2 regions of the Nocardioides piscis genome follow, and region 1 is predicted to be linked to the other one. Evidence: riboswitches for the same ligand, from Rfam matches in the RefSeq annotation. Region 1 holds a riboswitch; the other holds the start of a gene.
The links. Region 1 has a riboswitch for thiamine pyrophosphate ahead of G7071_RS03030 (thiamine ABC transporter substrate-binding protein). Riboswitches for the same ligand answer to the same signal wherever they lie in the genome.
Positions count from the first base shown of each region.

Region 2: linked by a shared signal. The riboswitch ahead of G7071_RS00860 (thiamine phosphate synthase) and the one ahead of G7071_RS03030 (thiamine ABC transporter substrate-binding protein) in region 1 are both predicted to bind thiamine pyrophosphate.

Region 1 is NZ_CP049866.1:589,409-594,141, reverse strand. Features, by position in the region: gene G7071_RS03045 (SDR family oxidoreductase) at 1-397, shown strand, start outside; gene G7071_RS03040 (MBL fold metallo-hydrolase) at 394-1,440, shown strand; gene G7071_RS03035 (alpha/beta hydrolase) at 1,437-2,339, opposite strand; TPP riboswitch at 2,392-2,497, shown strand; gene G7071_RS03030 (thiamine ABC transporter substrate-binding protein) at 2,490-3,599, shown strand; gene G7071_RS03025 (ABC transporter permease) at 3,622-4,733, shown strand, end outside.
Region 2 is NZ_CP049866.1:155,011-159,743, forward strand. Features, by position in the region: gene thiO (glycine oxidase ThiO) at 1-1,647, opposite strand, end outside; gene G7071_RS00860 (thiamine phosphate synthase) at 1,647-2,267, opposite strand; TPP riboswitch at 2,259-2,369, opposite strand; gene G7071_RS00865 (isocitrate lyase/PEP mutase family protein) at 2,415-3,176, shown strand; gene G7071_RS00870 (hypothetical protein) at 3,179-3,763, shown strand; gene G7071_RS00875 (fumarate hydratase) at 3,773-4,733, shown strand, end outside.

The sequences.
Region 1 (4,733 bases):
CGACGGCCAGAAGTCGGTCGTGACGATCTCCTCGATGCTCGGAAGATCCGCAGGTCGCGGATATGTCGCCTACGGCACCGCCAAGGCAGCGCTGGCCCACTGGACGCGGCTGACCGCCGCCGACCTCGCGCCGCGCATCCGGGTCAACGGGATCTTCGTCGGCTCGATCATGACCAGCGCGCTCGACGTGGTCGCCGAGCTGCCAGAGCTGCGCGAGCAGCTGGAGAGCCAGACCCCGCTGGGACGCATCGGCGAGCCCGACGACATCGCCGCGGCCGTCCTCTATCTCGCCTCGCCCGCCGGGGCCTATCTCACCGGCAAGATGCTCGAGGTCGACGGCGGGATCCAGCAGCCAAACCTCGACCTCGGCTTCCCCGACCTAGGCTCCACGGTGTGACCTCGACCGCAACGGCCATCTCGCCCGACTCCGGGACCCACTGGACCGACCCCGGCGCCTGGCCGGTCGCCCCGGGCGTGCACCGGATCCCGCTGCCACTGCCGATGGACGGGCTGCGGGCCGTCAACGTCTATGCCATCGAGGCCGACGACGGGCTCACGCTGATCGACGGGGGCTGGGCGATCGAGGCCAGCCGCACCCTGCTCGAGAAGTCGTTGTGCGACATCGGCTTCGACGTCCGCGACATCCGTCGCTTCCTGGTCACCCACGTGCACCGCGACCACTACACGCAGGCGGTGACCGTGCGTCGCGAGTTCGGCTCCCACGTGTCGCTCGGTCTCGGCGACAAGCCCACCCTCGACCTCATCCACGCCGCCGACCGGATCGGCGAGGACCCCCACGTCGCGGTGTTCGTCGCCGCCGGTGCGCCCGACATCGCCCGGGAGTGGGGGGAGTTCACGAGGAACTCGACGCCCGACCTCACGCTGTGGGACTACCCGGACACCTGGCTGGAGTCCGACCTGGCCCTGACCGTCGGCAGCCGCACGATCGACGCCGTCCACACTCCCGGCCACACGCAGGGCCACTACGTCTTCGCCGACCGCCCGGGCGGGCTGCTCTTCGCAGGCGACCACGTCCTGCCGACGATCACTCCGTCGATCGGGTTCGAGCCGGCGCTCGCCGACCAACCCCTCGGTGACTTCATGGCCTCGCTCACCAAGGTGCGGGGCCTGCCCGACCTGACGCTGCTGCCCGCGCACGGTCCGGTCGCGCCGTCCTCGCACGCCCGGGTGGACGAGCTCCTGGCGCACCACGAGGTGCGGCTCGGGCTCTGCGCCGCAGCCCTCGGAGGCGGGTCCCGATCGGCGCACGAGGTCGCGAGCGAGCTGCCGTGGACCCGGCACGAACACGCCTTGAAGGACCTTGACGTGTTCAACGCCGCGCTCGCCACCCTCGAGACGCGCGCTCACCTCGAGCTGCTCGTGGCCCGCGGCGACGTGAGCCGGGCTGCGATCGACGGCGTCGAGGTCTATTCCACCTAGGACCGGAGGAACGCCTCCACCTGCCGCATCGCCCGACCCGCCTCCGGCACGAAGGGGAGGAGGCCATAGACGTGGAGCAGGTCCGGCTCCTCGATGCTGGTCAGGTCCCACCCGGCCTCGCTCGCCCGGCGCGCGAGCAACCGGCAACCGGGCGCCAGCAGGTCCCGCGTGCCGTAGAGCTGGAGGGCCTTGGGGAGGTCGTGCAGGTCGGCGAGCCCCGGCGAGACCTCCGGGCGGCCGAGGTCGTCCGAGGAGCCGGCCCACCACTCGGCATACACCGACGTCTTGGAGAGGAACAGCCACGGGTCGACCGCGTCGAACTGCGCGGTCTCGGGGGTGCTGGTCGTCAGGTCCACCCAGGGCGCGTGCATCACCAGGTGGGTGGCCGGAGTGCAGCCGCGCTCGCGCATCGAGATCGCCAGCGCCAACGCCAGCCCGCCACCGGCAGAGTCGCCGGCCAGCACGACCCCGCCGGGTTCGTCGGACAACCGCGCGGCCTGGTCGACGAGTGCGTCGTGACTGTGGCGCCAGGTGTGCTCGGGGGCCAGGGGATAGTCGGGGAGGACGACCCGGGCGTTCAGCCGGTCTGCCAGCCGGGCGACGTAGCGGACGTGGAACGGGTCGATGCCCGCCATGTAGCCGCCGCCGTGGGTGTAGTAGATCGTCCGGGTCGGACGGCGGTGGCGACGCGTGAGGACATAGGACGGGAAGCCGATGTCCTCGACGACGACGCTGAAGCGGCGGGAGAACAGCGGGACTGCCCGGATGGGAAGCGTGCGCGGCATGCGGCGGTGCCATGCCTCGACCCTGGCTCGCTCGAGGTCCGCTGAATCGAGCTCGCTGGCTCCGCGGAGCCGTGGCAGGGCGGTGGCGACAAGGGCGTGACGTCGACTGGGCACGGCTGCAACCTATCCGCGCGCCGGCACCACCCGCCTCCGGCGTAGTCTTGGCACCACAAGACAGGGGAGCACGCAAGTGCTGAGAGTGCGGTCCGTCCGCAGACCCTCCGAACCTGATCCGGCTAGCACCGGCGATAGGGAGTCACACCGATGTTCCGTCTGCCTCTGCGCGCGTCCGCGCTCCTCACTGCCCTTCTCGTCGTCACCGGATGCAGCACGCTGGGCGACGGTGGGGACGACTCGGCCACCGAGCCGTCGGCCGGCGCCACCTCGGGTGAGGTCGGTGGCAAGGTCGTCCTGGTCACCCACTCGTCGTTCAACCTGCCCAAGAAGCTCGTCACCGCCTTCGAGGCCGAGTCGGGGATCGACCTCGTCACGCGGGCCGCTGGTGACGGCGGCACCCTCGCAGCCAAGCTGTCGCTGACGAAGGGCAACCCGACCGGTGACCTCGCCTTCGGTGTCGACAACACCTTCGCCTCGCGGACCCTGGACGAGGGCGTCTTCGCCGCCTATCAGCCCGCCCTGCCCGAGGGCGCCGACGAGTTCGCGCTCGACGAGGGCTCGGACCGGCTCACCCCCATCGACGTCGGTCACGTGTGCGTCAACGTCGACACCACCTGGTTCGCCGAGGCGGGCATCGAGCCGCCGGCCCGGCTCGCCGACCTCGCCGAGTCGAGGTACAAGGACCTGATGGTCGTGCCCGGCGCCTCCACGAGCTCGCCCGGCATGGCCTTCTTGCTGAGCACCGTCGCGGAGTTCGGCGACGACGCGGAAGCCACCGACGGGGTCGACTGGCGCTACTACTGGAAGAGCCTGCTCGACAACGGCCTCAAGGTGGTCGACGGCTGGACCGACGCCTACTACGGCGACTTCACCCAGGGCGGCGGCAAGGGCGAGCGGCCGATCGTCGTCTCCTACGACTCCTCGCCCGCGTTCACCGTCGCGAAGGGCGGCGACGAGTCGACGACGGCTGCGCTCCTCGACACCTGCTTCCGTCAGGTCGAATACGCCGGTGTCCTCGAGGGCGCCGACAACCCGGAGGGTGCGAAGGCAGTCGTCGACTGGTTGCTGACCGACGAGGTGCAGGGGGCCCTGCCGACGGCGATGTATGTCTTCCCGGTCAGCGACTCGGTGGACGTGCCCGAGGACTGGTCGCGCTTCGCCGTCCAGCCGACGGCACCCCTGACGGTGTCGCCGTCCGACATCGCCGCCAACCGTGAGCAGTGGCTGACCGACTGGACCGACATCATCAGCAGGTGACCTGGCTCATGAGGACCTCGCTGTGAGGCGCTGGCTGACCCTCGCCCTGGTGGCGGCAGGGCCGGTCGCCGTGGTCTGCGTGTTCTTCGTGCTGCCCGTGTCCGGCATGGTCGCCCGTGGCTTCTGGCCGGGCGGCACCTTCGACCCCGGCGGGGTCCTGGAGGTGCTCACCCGTCCCCGCGTCGCGCGCGTGGCGTGGTTCACCGTGTGGTCCTCGGCCGTCGGTACGGCGGTCGCCGTGATCCTCGGTCTGCCCGCCGCCTTCGTCCTGCACCGGCTGGCGGTGCCCGGTCGGCGCGTGCTCCGGGCCGCGATGCTGGTCCCCTTCGTGCTGCCGACGGTCGTCGTGGGTGTCGCGTTCCGGCTGCTGCTCGGGGAGGGCGGGCCCTTGGGCTTCCTCGACCTCGACGGCACCCCGGCGGCCATCGTGGCGGGGCTCGTGTTCTTCAACGTGGCGGTGGTGATCCGTGCGGTCGGGGCTGCGTGGGAGTCGCTCGATCCCCGGCCGGCGGAGGCTGCCGCAGCCCTCGGGGCGAGCCCGAGCCAGGTCTGGTGGACGGTCACGCTCCCGACCCTGCGCCCGGCGATCGTGTCGGCTGCGAGCGTGGTGTTCCTGTTCTGCTCGACCGCCTTCGGTGTCGTGCTGATCCTCGGCGGCGTGCGCCATGCCACGATCGAGACCGAGATCTACCTCCTGACCACGACCCTGTTCGACCTGCAGGCCGCAGCAGCCCTCTCGGTCCTGCAGATGGTCGTCGTGGTGGTCCTGCTCGGTGTCGCTGCCCGGCTCCGCTCGACACCTGACGCGGCGTCCCAGCGCTCCGCCGCCCGGCCGCGGCGGCCCCGGGTGAGCGACGCCCCGGCGCTGGTCGCCACGGGGGTGGTGATCACCCTCGTGGCGGTGCCGATCGTCACGCTGGTGGTCGGGTCGATGCGCACCGACGAGGGCTGGTCGCTGGCCAACTACCGCGCGCTCGGCGTCGGCGGCACCGACGTCCTCCCCGTCCCTGTCACCGGGGCGCTCGTGACCTCGGTGCGGACCGCCGTCGACGCCACCTGGATGGCGCTCGCCATGGGGCTGGCCGTCGCGCTGCTCGTCACCCGCAGGTCCCACAGCCGCGGCGAACGCCGCGT
Region 2 (4,733 bases), 430 kb from region 1:
CAGCGGCATCACCGCAGCACACCCCAGGTCGGCCAGTCGACTCGCGAGCACGGGGTCGTCGGTGGTGTAGGGCAGGACGGTGAAGCCCGCCCGGACGAGCACCCCCGCCGCTTCGAGCAGCTCGACCGCATCCGGGAGCAGGCTTCGCTCGTCGCCGATGACCTCCAGCTTGATCCAGTCGGTCGCCAACGCCTCGCGAGCGAGCTCGGCGGTCAGCACGGCTTCGCGGGCCGACAGGCAGCCCGCCGTGTTGGGCAGCAGCCTGGCTCCACGACGCCGCAGCACGTCGAGCACACCGCCCGCGGCGGTCGACGGCGCCCTCCGCATGCTGACCGTGACCAGCCCAGGCTCGGTCGCGTCGAGCAGCGGCTCGAGCAACGCCGGGCGCGGGAGTCCACCGGTGCCGAGGAAGAGCCGCGAGTCGAGCGTCCGGCCCGCGATCACCAGCGAGCTCATCCGCCCGCCACCGCCGTCACGACCTCGACCTCGTCGCCCTCGCGCAGCACCCGGTGGAGCACCTCGCCGCGACGGACGACCTGGCCGTTGACGGCGACGGCGCACCCCGTCTGCAGCCGGCCGAGCAGCTCTCCGAGGGTCGCAGCGTCGACCTCGCGCGGTGTGCCGTTGAGCCTGATCAGCATGGGTCCTCCTGGGGGCGAAGCGGCGGGGATCGAAGGTGGGGTCGGGGGCCGCCCCCTCGACTGCGTCGGCGAGCAGTCGCGCGGTCAGCGGGGCCAGCAGCACGCCGTGGCGGAAGTGGCCCGCGGCCAGGAAGACCCCGGGGTCCGCGGTCGGACCGACCAGTGGCCGGTTGTCCGGCGTGCCGGGTCGGTCCCGGGCGAGGGCCTCGACGAGCTCGACCCGGTCGAGGGCGGGCACCAGCTCGGTCGCGGCGCCCAGCAGTCGGCGTACGCCTCCCGCGGTGACCACCGGAGCGTCGTCGTGCTCCTCGGACGTCGCCCCGACGACCAGCTCGCCGTCGGGGCGGGGCACGACATAGACGGGTTCGCCGCGCACCCATCCCCGCACGATCCGGCCCAGCCCGACGTCACCGCGCAGCCGCAGGATCTCGCCGCGCACGCCACGAACGAGATGGGCGTATGCCGCCGGCAACCGAGCCCCCGTCGCGATCACCGTCGCGTCCGGGCTCCTGCCCGGGGGCTGGTCCCCGACCCGGGCGCCGAGCCTCGACAGCAGGGCCGAGACGACCCGTCTGGGGTCGACGGCATGGTCCTGCGCGAGCACGGCCGCGGCGGTGACGCGACCCAGGGCAGGCTCGAGGGCTCGCACGTGCTGACCGTCCAGGACCTCGACGCCGGCACCGCTGGCTGCGAGCAGCGCCGCCCGGCGCTCGACCTCCTGGCGATCACCGGCATCCACTCCGACCAGGAGGGTGCCGACCTCCTGCAGCGGCACGGACAGCCGTGCGGCATAGGCCGGCCACAGGGATGCAGACCCGAGGCAGAGCTCGTGCAGGGCGGCCTCTCCGTGCCAGGCCTCGGCCGCCGGCGACAGCATCCCCGCCGCGGCGTGGCTCGCCCCGGAGCCCGGGGCCGGGTCGCTGACCGCGACCTCGTGACCGCGATCGACCAGCTCGACCGCGCAGGCGAGCCCGATGATCCCGCCGCCCAGGACGTGCACCCGCATCAGCCGACCGCCTGCACCAGCTCCTTCGCGGCCGAGAGCGGGTCGGGGGGTCGCCAGAGGGCGCCGATGACGGCAACGCCGTGGGCACCCGCATCCCGGCACTGCCGGGCGCCCACGGCGTCGATTCCACCGATGGCGATCAGGGGAAGCACCCCCGTGGCTCCCCTGATCGCCTCGACCCCCAGCGGGTCCGGGAGGCCGGACTTGCTGGACGTGTTGAACACGGGCCCGAAGCCGGCATAGGTCGCACCGTCCGCGGCAGCACGCTCGACGGCGGCTGCGTCGCGACAGGTGGCACCGATGACGAGGCCGGGGGCGACCCGCCGGGCGTCCGCGACCGACATGTCGGTGGCTCCCAGGTGCACCCCGTCCGCGCCGGCCGCCAGTGCGACGTCGAGCCGGTCGTCGACGATGACCGTCGCGCCCGCCGGCCAGACGGCGGCCAGCACGAGCCGGGTGAGCTCGACCAGCTCGCGGGTGGTGGCGTGCTTGTCACGGACCTGGAAGCCCGTCACCCCGGCGAGGGCGAGGTCCTCGAGCAGGTGGAGCTCGTCGGCGGCCGAGACCAGGCAGAAGAGACGGGGAACACAGGGGCGGGTCACAGGGGTGCGGGACAGCATCGGATCGCTTCCTTCGCCGGCATTATCCGGATCAGGTTTGACGGTCGGAGCGGCGTCCAGCTCCCTCTCAGCCCGCTGCCGCGGGCTCCCGTGGGGACGACGAGGACGCTAGCAGACGTCTGCACAGGGCCGTGGCAGGCTCTTTGCATGGACACCGCCACCCGCGCCCGAGCGCTCCTCGACCTCCACCACACCGGCACCACGCTGGTCCTGCCCAACGTCTGGGACGCCTGGTCGGCCCGAACGGTCGCCGACGCCGGGTTCGCGGCCCTCAGCATCGGCAGCCACCCGCTCGCGGACTCCCGCGGCCAGGGCGACAAGGAGGACATGTCGCTCGACGACGCACTCGACGGCGTGCGCCGGATCTGTGGCGCCGTACCGCACGTGCCTGTGACGGCAGACCTCGAGGCGGGCTACGGCGCGGCCCCGTCCGAGCTGATCGAGCGGATGCTGGCGGCCGGGGCGGTGGGGCTGAACATCGAGGACACGGTCCACTCCGAGGGCGGCCGGCTCCGCTCGGTCGCCGAGCACGCCGACTACGTCGGTGGGCTGCGCGCGGCCGCGGACGATGCCGGGGTCGACGTCGTGATCAACGCCCGCACCGACGTGTTCCTGCGCAAGGGCGAGTTCGACGACCCGCTGTCGGAGGCGATCATCCGGTTGAAGGCGTGCGAGGAGGCGGGTGCGCGCTGCGTCTATCCGGTCGGCGCTCCTGACGCAGCCGCGGTGAAGACGCTGCTCGCCGAGCTCAGCGGCCCGGTCAACGTGATCGCCAACCCCCGCAGCGGGTCAGCCGCCGGCTCGCTGGAGGAGCTCCGCGAGCTGGGGGTGCAGCGAGTGACGTTCGGGCCGAAGCTCCAGCAGGAGCTGGCAGCCGACCTGGCGGCCCTCGTCGAGGGTTGGCGCTGACCATGCTCAAGTTCGTCCTCGTCGTCATCGTGGTGGCGCTCGTCGTCTATGTCGTGGTCGGCGCGCTCGGCCGACGACGCGCACGCCCGGCGCCGCCGCCCGAGGTGGCGCCCGAGGATCGGGAGGACTTCTTGTGGCAGGTGCGCTCGCGTGCCCAGCAGCAGCGGCGGCGCGACGAGCCGGCCCAGGACACGAGCGCCCCGGCGCCGGCGCCGGCGGTGACCATCGACCCGGCCGTGTTCGCCCATGACGACGTCCAGGGCAGCTCCAACGAGACGTTCACCGTCATCGGCGGGGATGCAGCAGCCGTCGCAGGTGCGCTGGAGAGAGCCGCAGCCCGGTTCATGCGGGTGGACGAGACCGGCACGGAGCACCCCGACGACGCCACCGCCCAGGCTTGCCTGGAGCAGGGCCGATACACCCCCAACTACGTCTCGGACCCCGTGCCCACCGCACGAGGACCGCAGGTCCACGTGGACTGCAAGGGCGTCATCCCCGCGGAGATGGCGCGGACGTTCCACCGGATCCTGCGCGAGGAGCTGCAGCACGCCGGTGCCCCGGTCCGGGTGAGCGTCGCGCACGCGTAGCATTCCGGCGTGACTGCAGCCCCCGCCAGCCCGTCGACCGGGCCCGAGTTCCGCTACTCAGACCTGCTCCCCACCGCCGGCTCCAACGGGGAGGACGAGACTCCCTACCGCCTCGTCACGACCGAGGGAGTCAGCACGTTCGAGGTGGCAGGCGAGGACGGGCAGACCCAGACCTTCCTCAAGGTCGACCCCGAGGCGATCCGGCGACTCAGCGCCGAGGCGATGCACGACATCAGCCACTACCTGCGGCCCGGCCACCTCGCCCAGCTGCGCAAGATCATCGACGACCCGGAGGCCTCCGGCAACGACCGCTTCGTGGCCCTCGACCTGCTCAAGAACGTGAACATCTCCGCCGGCGGCGTGCTGCCGATGTGTCAGGACACCGGCACCGCCATCGTGATGGGCAAGAAGTCCGAGGGCGTGCTCACCGGAGCCGACGACGCAGAGGCGATCAGCCAGGGTGTCTATGACGCCTACACGAAGCTCAACCTGCGCTACTCCCAGCTCGCGCCGCTGACGACGTTCGAGGAGAAGAACACCGGCACCAACCTGCCGGCTCAGATCGAGATCTACTCGACGCCGCAGACAACGGGGAAGCCGGAGTACAAGTTCCTCTTCATGGCCAAGGGGGGCGGGTCGGCCAACAAGTCCTTCCTCTTCCAGGAGACCAAGGCGATCCTCAACCCGCAGCGCCTGCTGACCTATCTCGACGAGAAGATCCGCTCGCTCGGCACAGCGGCCTGCCCGCCCTACCACTTGGCCGTCGTGATCGGCGGCACGAGCGCGGAGTTCGCGCTCAAGACCGCCAAGCTGGCCAGCGCTCGCTACCTCGACGACCTGCCGACCCAGGGCTCGATGAGCGCCCACGGCATCCGCGACGTCGAGCTCGAGGAGCAGGTGCTCGAGCTGACCCGTTCCTTCGGAATCGGAGCCCAGTTCGGCGGGAAGTACTTCTGCCACGACGTCCGCG